2 regions of the Lawsonibacter sp. LCP25S3_E2 genome follow, and region 1 is predicted to be linked to the other one. Evidence: predicted binding sites of a transcription regulator. Region 1 holds the regulator's gene; the other holds the start of a gene.
The links. Region 1 encodes LexA, which represses DNA repair genes until DNA is damaged. Its sites were predicted from a motif close to CNAACANNTGTTNG; they were not measured.
Positions count from the first base shown of each region.

Region 2: a site for LexA is predicted at 2,480-2,493, ahead of ACTQ3R_RS03735 (Y-family DNA polymerase). Genes of this name have one in related genera too.

Region 1 covers NZ_JBQKJL010000021.1:35,696-40,156, reverse strand. Annotated here, with positions in the region: gene ychF (redox-regulated ATPase YchF) at 1-527, shown strand, start outside; gene ACTQ3R_RS14245 (chromate transporter) at 540-1,148, shown strand; gene ACTQ3R_RS14240 (chromate transporter) at 1,145-1,711, shown strand; gene lexA (transcriptional repressor LexA) at 1,757-2,374, opposite strand; gene ACTQ3R_RS14230 (amidohydrolase family protein) at 2,613-3,878, shown strand; gene ACTQ3R_RS14225 (rubrerythrin family protein) at 4,122-4,461, opposite strand, start outside.
Region 2 covers NZ_JBQKJL010000003.1:385-4,845, forward strand. Annotated here, with positions in the region: gene ACTQ3R_RS03710 (HU family DNA-binding protein) at 183-455, opposite strand; gene ACTQ3R_RS03715 (helix-turn-helix domain-containing protein) at 563-784, opposite strand; gene ACTQ3R_RS03720 (S24 family peptidase) at 803-1,243, opposite strand; gene ACTQ3R_RS03725 (sigma-70 family RNA polymerase sigma factor) at 1,323-1,631, shown strand; gene ACTQ3R_RS03730 (hypothetical protein) at 2,122-2,382, opposite strand; gene ACTQ3R_RS03735 (Y-family DNA polymerase) at 2,545-4,059, shown strand; gene ACTQ3R_RS03740 (hypothetical protein) at 4,056-4,461, shown strand, end outside.

The DNA.
Region 1 (4,461 bases):
CCGACTGTGAGCTGCTGTCCCTGAAGCCTGTCATCTACGCGGCCAACCTGGACGAGGCTGGCTTCTCGGATCCGGAGTCGGTGGCCTACTACCGCCAGGTGGAGGAGCGGGCCGCTGAGCAGGGGGCACAGGTCATCCCTGTGTGCGCGAAGCTGGAGGCAGAAATCGCTGAACTGGACGGGGAAGAGAAGAAGATGTTCCTGGACGATCTGGGGGTGGCGGAATCTGGCCTGGACCGGCTGGTGAAGGCCAGCTATACGCTGCTGGGGCTTATCTCCTACCTGACTTCCGGAGAGGATGAGTGCCGGGCCTGGACCATCAAGAAGGGCACCAAAGCTCCCCAGGCGGCGGGTAAGATCCACTCTGATTTTGAGCGGGGCTTTATCCGGGCCGAGGTGGTCTCTTATGAGGACCTGATGGCCTGCGGTTCTATGAACGGGGCCAGAGAGAAGGGGCTGATTCGCTCTGAGGGTAAGGAATATGTAGTGCAGGATGGAGATATCATCCTGTTCCGGTTCAACGTATAAGAGGGCGTTTTCTTGAATATTTATTTGGACTTGTTTCTGACCTTTGCCAAAATGGGAGCCTGCACTTTCGGCGGTGGCTATGCCATGCTGCCCATCCTCCAGCGGGAAGTGGTGGAGAAGAAGAACTGGGCCACGGACGAGGAACTCACGGATTACTACGCTGTGGGGCAGTGTACCCCTGGTATTATTGCGGTGAACACCGCCACATTTATCGGCTTTAAATATAAGGGAATCTTAGGTGGGATCATCGCCACTCTGGGCGTTGTATTTCCTTCTGTGGTGATCATCACCATCATTGCCGCTTTTCTTTCCCAATTTGACCAATATCCGGTGGTTCAGCACGCTCTGGTGGGCATCAACGCTGCGGTAGTGGCACTCATTGCCTCCAGCGTTGTAAAGCTGGGGAAGACCAACCTGAAGGATTTTGTGTCGGTAGGCATTTTTGTGGGCGTGCTGCTTCTGGCACAGGGAAGCGGCCTGATTTCCATTGACAGCGGTACTCCTCTGGGGATGGTGTTCAGCTTCATCCTTTCTCCCGCCGGACTCATTATCCTGTCCGGCGTAGTGGGCTACACGGCCCGCCGCCTGTACAGCCTGGCGAAGGGAGGGGAGGGCAAATGATCAAACTGCTGCTGCTGTTTTATGAATTTGCGAAGGTGGGGCTGTTCTCCGTAGGAGGAGGACTGGCCACCGTGCCCTTCCTCCAGAGTATGGGGGAAAAGACTGGATGGTTTACCAATGCACAGCTGTCCACCATGATCGCGGTATCGGAATCCACCCCCGGCCCCATGGGCGTGAATATGGCCACCTTTGTGGGCTATTCCATCTCCGGGATTCCAGGGGCTGTGATTGCAACACTGGGTCTCATCACGCCCTCGATTGTGGTCATTATTATCATTGCGGGATTTTTGCAGAAATTCCGCCAGTCCAAAACGGTGGATGCGGTGTTCTACGGCTTGCGCCCGGCCTCCACGGCCCTGATCGCTTCTGCGGGTCTGTCGGTGGCCATGACGGTGTTCTGGACGGTGGGCAGTACGTCCCAGCATGAGATTTCCTTCCACTGGCCGGTTATGTTACTGTCGGTTGTGATTTTTCTGGCTATGCAGCATAAGAAGCTGAAGAAAATACACCCTGTGGCGTTTATTGCCATGGCGGCTGTGGTGGGCGTAGTATTTCAATTTTAAAAAAACCGCCTGTTCCATTGGAACAGGCGGTTTTTATGACATACGTTAATAGCGGCGCACCACGGCCACCACTTTTCCAATGATCTCGGCAGTGGCACCGTCGATGGGCAGATACTCCGGGTTTTCGGGCATGAGCCACACGTGACCATCCCGAAGCTGATAGGTTTTGACGGTGGCCTCGTCTTCAAAGAGGGCTACGACAATTTCACCGTTGTGAGCCTCCTGCTGGCGGTGAACCACCACCAGGTCACCGGGAAGAATGCCGGCGTTTAACATAGACTCGCCCCGCACACGCAGGGCAAAGTGCTCTCCGGACAACCCCTGGGTGTCAAAGGTGAGGTAGTCTTCGATACACTCCTGAGCCAGAATGGGGGAGCCAGCGGCCACATTGCCCACCACAGGGATCTGGTTGGCGTGGGGATCCTGCTCCTCTGCCACCGGGCCCAGTGACACGCCGGGCAGGGAAATAGCTCGGGTCTTGCCCTCGGCTTTGACAATAACACCTGCCTCCTCCAGCCCCTTCATGTGGAAGTGGACGGTGGAGGGGGATTTGAGCCCCATGGCCGAGCCGATTTCCCGGACAGAGGGAGGGTATCCATGCTCTGAGGTGAAGGACAGGATATAATCATAAATTTGCTGCTGTTTTCGGGTTAAATTGGCCATGAGAGCAGCTCCTTTCCAAGCGAGAGGGGATATTGACAGCTTTTGTGGAAAAAGTATATCATACTTTCATCAAAATGTCAAACAAACGTTCCAAGAAAATGCAGAAAAAGGAGAATTCGTGGAAAATATACCTTCCTTTTGCAGGCAAAACGAAAAGATGTGTTCCTGCACAGACGGAAGTGCGTTTGCAGGGGTTGACGAAGGCACAAAATATGCAGCTTCCAGAAAGGAGAACACAATGATTTTAAAGGGGAATTTTCTCCACACACCTACGTTTGGAACGGTGGAGGTCCATCGCGGGGGATGGTTGGTGACCCAGGGAGAACGGGTCGTAGGGCTTTACGATGCCCTGCCGGAGGAATATAGGGACCAGCCGGTAATGGACTGGGGAGACAGCCTCATTATTCCGGCCTTCCATGATCTTCATATTCATGCCCCCCAAATTGTGAACCGGGGAATTGGATATGATGAACAGCTGCTGCCGTGGCTGGAACAGTATACGTTTCCAACGGAGGCCAGGTTTTCAGACCTGGGTTTTGCCACACGGGTTTGGAAGGCATTTTTAAACCGGCTTTGGGAGAGCGGCACCATGGGGTTTGCAGCCTTCGCCACCGTTCATAAGCAGGCGGCCTGGCGGCTGATGGAGCTGACAGAGGCCTCAGGTTTGCGGGGGCTCGTGGGGAAGGTGAATATGGACCGAAATGCTCCGGATTGCCTGCGGGAGGATACGCAGGCTTCGCTGGCGGATACAGAGGAGCTGATTTGCCGCAGCCGGGAGGAGCTGAAGCGTACAAAGTATATTTTAACACCTCGGTTTGTGCCCTCCACTACAGAGCAGATGATGGATGGTCTGGGGCAGTTGGCACAGCGGTATCAGCTGCCTGTGCAGTCCCATCTCTCGGAAAACCGGGGGGAGGTGGAATGGGTGGCCAAGCTCCATCCGGACATTCCCACTTACACCCAGGTATATGAACACTTTGGACTGCTGCCCCAAGGCCGGACCATTATGGCCCACGCCATCCATTTGACCCAACAGGAAAAAGAGCTGCTGAGAGAAAAAGAGGTAATCTTGGCCCACTGCCCCTTGTCCAATTTGAACTTGTCCAGCGGTATTATGCCCTTGCGAGATGATCTGGAACGGGGGCTTCGCTGCTGTGTGGCTAGTGATGTGGCGGGTGGAAACACTGCGCAGATGGCCCGGACCGTGACGGCAACGGTGCAGCTTTCTAAGGTGCGCTGGATGCAGCGGCCGAAGGAAACTCCCCTGTCCCTGGGGGAAGCGTTCTATCTGGCCACGCGGGGAAGCGGGGAATTTTTGGGGGATGTGGGAGCATTTTTGCCTGGCTTCCAGTTTGATGCCCTGGTGATTCGTCCCACAGCCCTGGATGCGCTGATGGAACGCAGTCCTTATGAGCGGCTGGAGCAGTTCCTCTATGACGGCGGAGAGATTGTACAGCGCTACTGCGGAGGGAAGGCTGTGGAGAAGCCGTTTCCAGAGATTTAAATTTGATTAAGGGTGGAAAAGCCCAAAAAGGAAAGCACGCGAAAAGCGTGCTTTCCTTTTTGAAGTCGATGCGCCCTTTTTAGGCCAACACTTAGGTTTGCGTTTAAAATCAAATCTCAACCCAGAACAGGCGGTTGTGATTTAACAAGAGGTCGCAACAAATTGCGTGACAAAAAACCTTGGCGAAAATCTGCCGGGAGCAATAGGGAGCCTGTGGTGGTGTGCACTCTGCACTATTTTTCCTTAGTTATCCACACGTTTCTGAATGGTGGTGGGCTCGAAGGAGCCGATCGCCTGACAGACGTGGCACACATCAGGACGGCTCTCATAGGTGGCTCCGCAAAACATGCAGCGGTATCCCTGCACCGTTACCATCTGAGGTGCGGCAGGAGCAGCAGCCTCGGGTGTGGAGGCAGCCGATACAGCTGCTTTTTCTCCGCCGGCGCTGTTCAACTTGGCCAGAGCGGCTAAGAAACGGAATTCATGGTCCTTTTCGATCTTGGAGATCTGCTCAAAGAGCAGGCCAATATCTTCAAATCCCTCTTCCCGTGCGATCTGCGCAAAGGAGGGATACATACTGCTC
Region 2 (4,461 bases), on a different contig from region 1:
ATGACGATACGCGGAAAACCTTGATTTTAAGCCATTTTCGCAAGGTTTTATAAACACTTGCGCGGGCTTATAAGAAGATTTCCGTCTATCAAATCAATAAAATATAATTGCCATCTTTGCGGATAATCGTTTCACATATTGAAAACACGGCCTGGGGCAAAAGCCCAGGCCGTGTTTTGTAATTACTGGATTGCGTCCTTGAATGCCAGACTCGCCTTGAAGACAGGAACCTTGGATGCGGGAATCTCCACAGTTTCCATGGTACGGGGATTGCGCCCGATACGTGCAGCGCGTTCTCTGACCTCAAAAGAGCCGAAGCCAACTAACTGCACCTTATCGCCAGACTTCAAAGCACCCTCAATAGTGGTGATGAACGCAGACAGAGCAGCATCGCAATCCCTCTTAGAGAGGCCACTGGTCTCAATCATGGTGGCAATCAATTCGGCCTTATTCATAGTAATTTCTCCTCATAGCACATTGTGCTTGCCTTTGATATGAAGTAATTATATCGAATTCAAGGCAAATTGGCAAGGCTGTGTTCGTATTAACCTTTTCTCGCGTATTAACCTTTCCTCGCAAAGAACTCCGACATGGTAATGCCCAACCCATCGCAGATCCGCTCAATTGTGTCGACAGATAATTGTCCGCCGCGGCGTTCGCTGTTTTTCAGGGTCGAATGAGATACATCGCATATCTGAGACAGCTTAAAAAACGTAAGACCCCGCTCATCTGCCAACTCTCTCACTATTGCAATCGTGTTCATCAAATCCCCGCCTCTCAGCATTTTAATTTTCAAAGTTTCTTACAGCACACGCCCAATGACTCGAAATCCTCGTTCCGGGCTAATGATCCTATCAGAATAGTCTTTGTTATACGAAATCAGAACCGGCTGCATGTGGAGCCTTCCGTAGCTGTCCGTAAATGCGTCACGGTCGCTCTCGTCAGGCTCACGCTCCCCATAGGATTTCAAATAGCCCTCACCGTCATAGACGAACACACCGACCTGGCCTATCGAGAGCGTCTCGCACCGCTCCACCCAGACGATCTGCCCGTCATGGTAGACCGGCTCCATACTGTTGCCGGATACTCTAACGCCAAAATCCGCTTCCGCCGGGACCGCGTTTTCCGGAAAACTGACCATCTCAAAGTTGTCCTCATCCAAGAAACTGCCTGTACCGGCTGAGACTCTGAGATTGCTGACGGGCTTATCGATATAGCGGATCGTATTCATGGGCGTTGGCATGGGATTGTATTTACCGGTAGCGATCAGATCCTCTCGGTAAGCACGGACCTTTTCCGCCCCCACTTCGTTGAGCAGAGGCGTGTGTTCTCCGGTAAAGGCAGCAAGGCCATCTTCAAGATCCAGCGCATACGAGCGGTTCCGTGAATTTATTGATTATGACAACACCCCTGAAAATCAGGCAATTGAGGAGATGGTGCGCCAGTCCCTGCGTAATATTCTGGATCTGCTCCCGCCGAAGGATTATGAGCTGATCTACGAGCTTTACTTCAAAAACCGCTCCGAAAAGGAATGCGCACAGATGCTTGGGGTCTCTCAGCAGGCCATTCATGTGCGGAAAAAGCGCATCCTGAAAAAAATTAAAAATAATTTGGATGAGCAGGGTTGTTAAGATGCCAGTTTTTTCCCGTATACATACGAGAAGAAAAGAATCTTCTTGTGAACATTGAAAACTGAATATCCGGTGACGAATAACGTCAGTTGACGGTCCCCCGGCGAGGGGGAACAGCGATGCGGCGGATGCGCGAAGACCACCTGCATCGGAATTACTCCGATGTCAATGAACGGCCAATAAGGTGCAGAGCGAAACTCATTCAGCCAAAAGCGGGCATGGCAGCCTGTCTCGCAATGATCCCGTCAGCCTATAATGGTACATTCTGTCCAGCCACAGCCGCAAGCAATGGGGGCAGCTCGGAGAGATCCTCTGAGGGGTTAGATTCCCGATGGGCGCTGCCAGGCGCCGGTTCGTTCAACCGCCCGACAGTCCGGGAAGTAGTGTCGAATAGGACTGAGCAAAAGAACTTTAAAAAATATAATGAGGGCCGCTCCATATCCGGGTATAGCAATATGCTTCCAACCAAGACAGGAGCGGCCCTCTGTTTTTATTTCTGAGCTAAAAGATGTGTTTTCAAAAGCGCATTTTCCAAGGCTCGATGATCCTCATGCAGTTGCCACCAACAGGGCTTAAGGAAGTGGAGAACTTTCTCCGCCCATCGGTAGTCCTCTGGCTGCAGCGTTTCCGTTGCAGCGCCAAGCTGGAATGCCGCGTTGCGTCTCCGCACAGAGACATCCACGCTGGCCCGATCCAGATATAAGTTCAGAAAGCCGCAGACGATGGCGGCTTCTTCCGTTGTATAGAACATGTTTTCCCTCTCATTCCGCAAACATGCATCATTGTAACACGGTGCCCTTGTTTTGAAAATGGGCTGTTTTCACAAGTTTCCTCTCAAAAGTTTGTCACAAACAGTTGTTCGATTTGCGGTGGCATGATATACTGATAGACACTAAGGATGAGGAGGCGCGCTATGCAGCAGAGCGGACGGACATATATCGCCATTGACCTGAAATCTTTCTACGCCTCCGTGGAATGCATGGAGCGCGGGCTTGATCCTCTGACCACCAATCTGGTGGTGGCTGACGCCAGCCGGACGGAGAAAACCATCTGCCTTGCCGTGTCCCCCTCCCTAAAGGCATACGGCATCTCCGGCAGAGCGAGGCTTTTTGAAGTGGTGGAGCGTGTCAAGGAAATCAACGCGGAACGGCGGCGCAAAGCTGGCTGCCTTTCCGAAAAGAGCTTCAACGCCAATGAACTGGCGGCTGATCCATCCAGAGAGGTAGATTATCTCATTGCCCCTCCTCGAATGGCAAAATACATCCAGGTCAGCACTCAGGTCTACAACGTATACCTGAAATACATCGCCCCGGAGGACATCCATGTCTATTCCATCGACGAGGTGATGATGGATGTGACGAACTATCTGCAAACTTACCACATGACCGCCCGTGAGTTGGCAAAGGTTATGATCTCGGACGTCCTGCATACCACAGGCATCACAGCCACGGCGGGCATCGGCAGCAATCTCTATCTCTGCAAGGTCGCTATGGACATTATGGCGAAGCACGTCCAGCCAGACAAAGATGGCGTCCGCATCGCGGAGCTTGACGAAATGAGCTACCGCAGGCAGCTCTGGGCGCACCGTCCGCTGACGGATTTCTGGCGTGTTGGGCGCGGCTATGCAAAGAAGCTGGAAGCCATCGGCATCTACACCATGGGGGATGTTGCAAGGTGCTCTATCGGCAAGCCGAACGAATACTATAATGAAGAACTGCTCTATCGGATGTTCGGCATCAACGCTGAACTCCTCATCGACCACGCATGGGGCTGGGAGCCGTGCCGAATGCAGGATATCAAGGCATACCGGCCGGAAACGAACAGCATCTGCTCCGGACAGGTCTTGCAATGCCCCTATTCCTTTGAGAAAGCTCGGCTGGTGGTGCGGGAAATGGCGGAATCTGTCGCGTTGGATCTGCTGGAAAAGAAGCTGGTGACGGATCAGGTGACCCTGACTGTGGGGTATGACATTGAAAACACAGCAGGCGGCAGCTATCACGGCGAGATTGTGACAGACCGCTATGGCAGAAAGATCCCCAAGCACACCCACGGAACAGCAAACCTGCCGAGAAAGACATCTTCGGCTCGGAACATCACAGACGCTGTTCTTGGCGTTTATAATGCAAAAGTCAACCCGAGGCTGTCTATCCGCAGGCTTACCATCACAGCTAATCGGCTGGTGGGCGAAGATACGGCACAGCAGGAGCCGGAAGCTCCGGTGCAGTTTAACCTGTTCGATAATATCGAGGTACAGGAGCAACGACTGCAGGAGGAATCGGCTCAGTTGGAGCGGGAGCGCAAAATTCAGGAAGCCATGCTCGACATTAAAAAGAAGTTCGGCAAGAATGCTATTTTGAATGGCGGAAGCTATCTGGATGGCGCCACCGCCAAAGAACGGAATAAGCAGATTGGAGGGCATAGGGCTTGAGCAGAAAATATGAAGACATTATCCATTTGCCCCATCCGGATTCGCCAAAACATCCGCGGATGTCTCTCTATGACCGTGCGGCGCAGTTTTCACCCTTTGCCGCTTTGACTGGTCACAGCGCCGCCATTGCGGAAACCGGGCGGCTGACGGACCGCCGTGTCGAACTGGACGAATACGAAATGGCGCGAGTGGACGCGGAATTGCAGCGTCTCCAGGAGCTGCTTCCCGGCAGGCCCACTGCGTCCATCACCTACTTTGTGCCGGATGAGCGAAAGGACGGAGGCAGCTACCAAACTGTCACCGGATCGGTCAAGCGGATCGACGCGGTCAACGGCGTGATCCAGATGGCGGACCGGCAGTGTATACCCATCGCGGATGTTTTCAGCATCGAGATCATCCCGT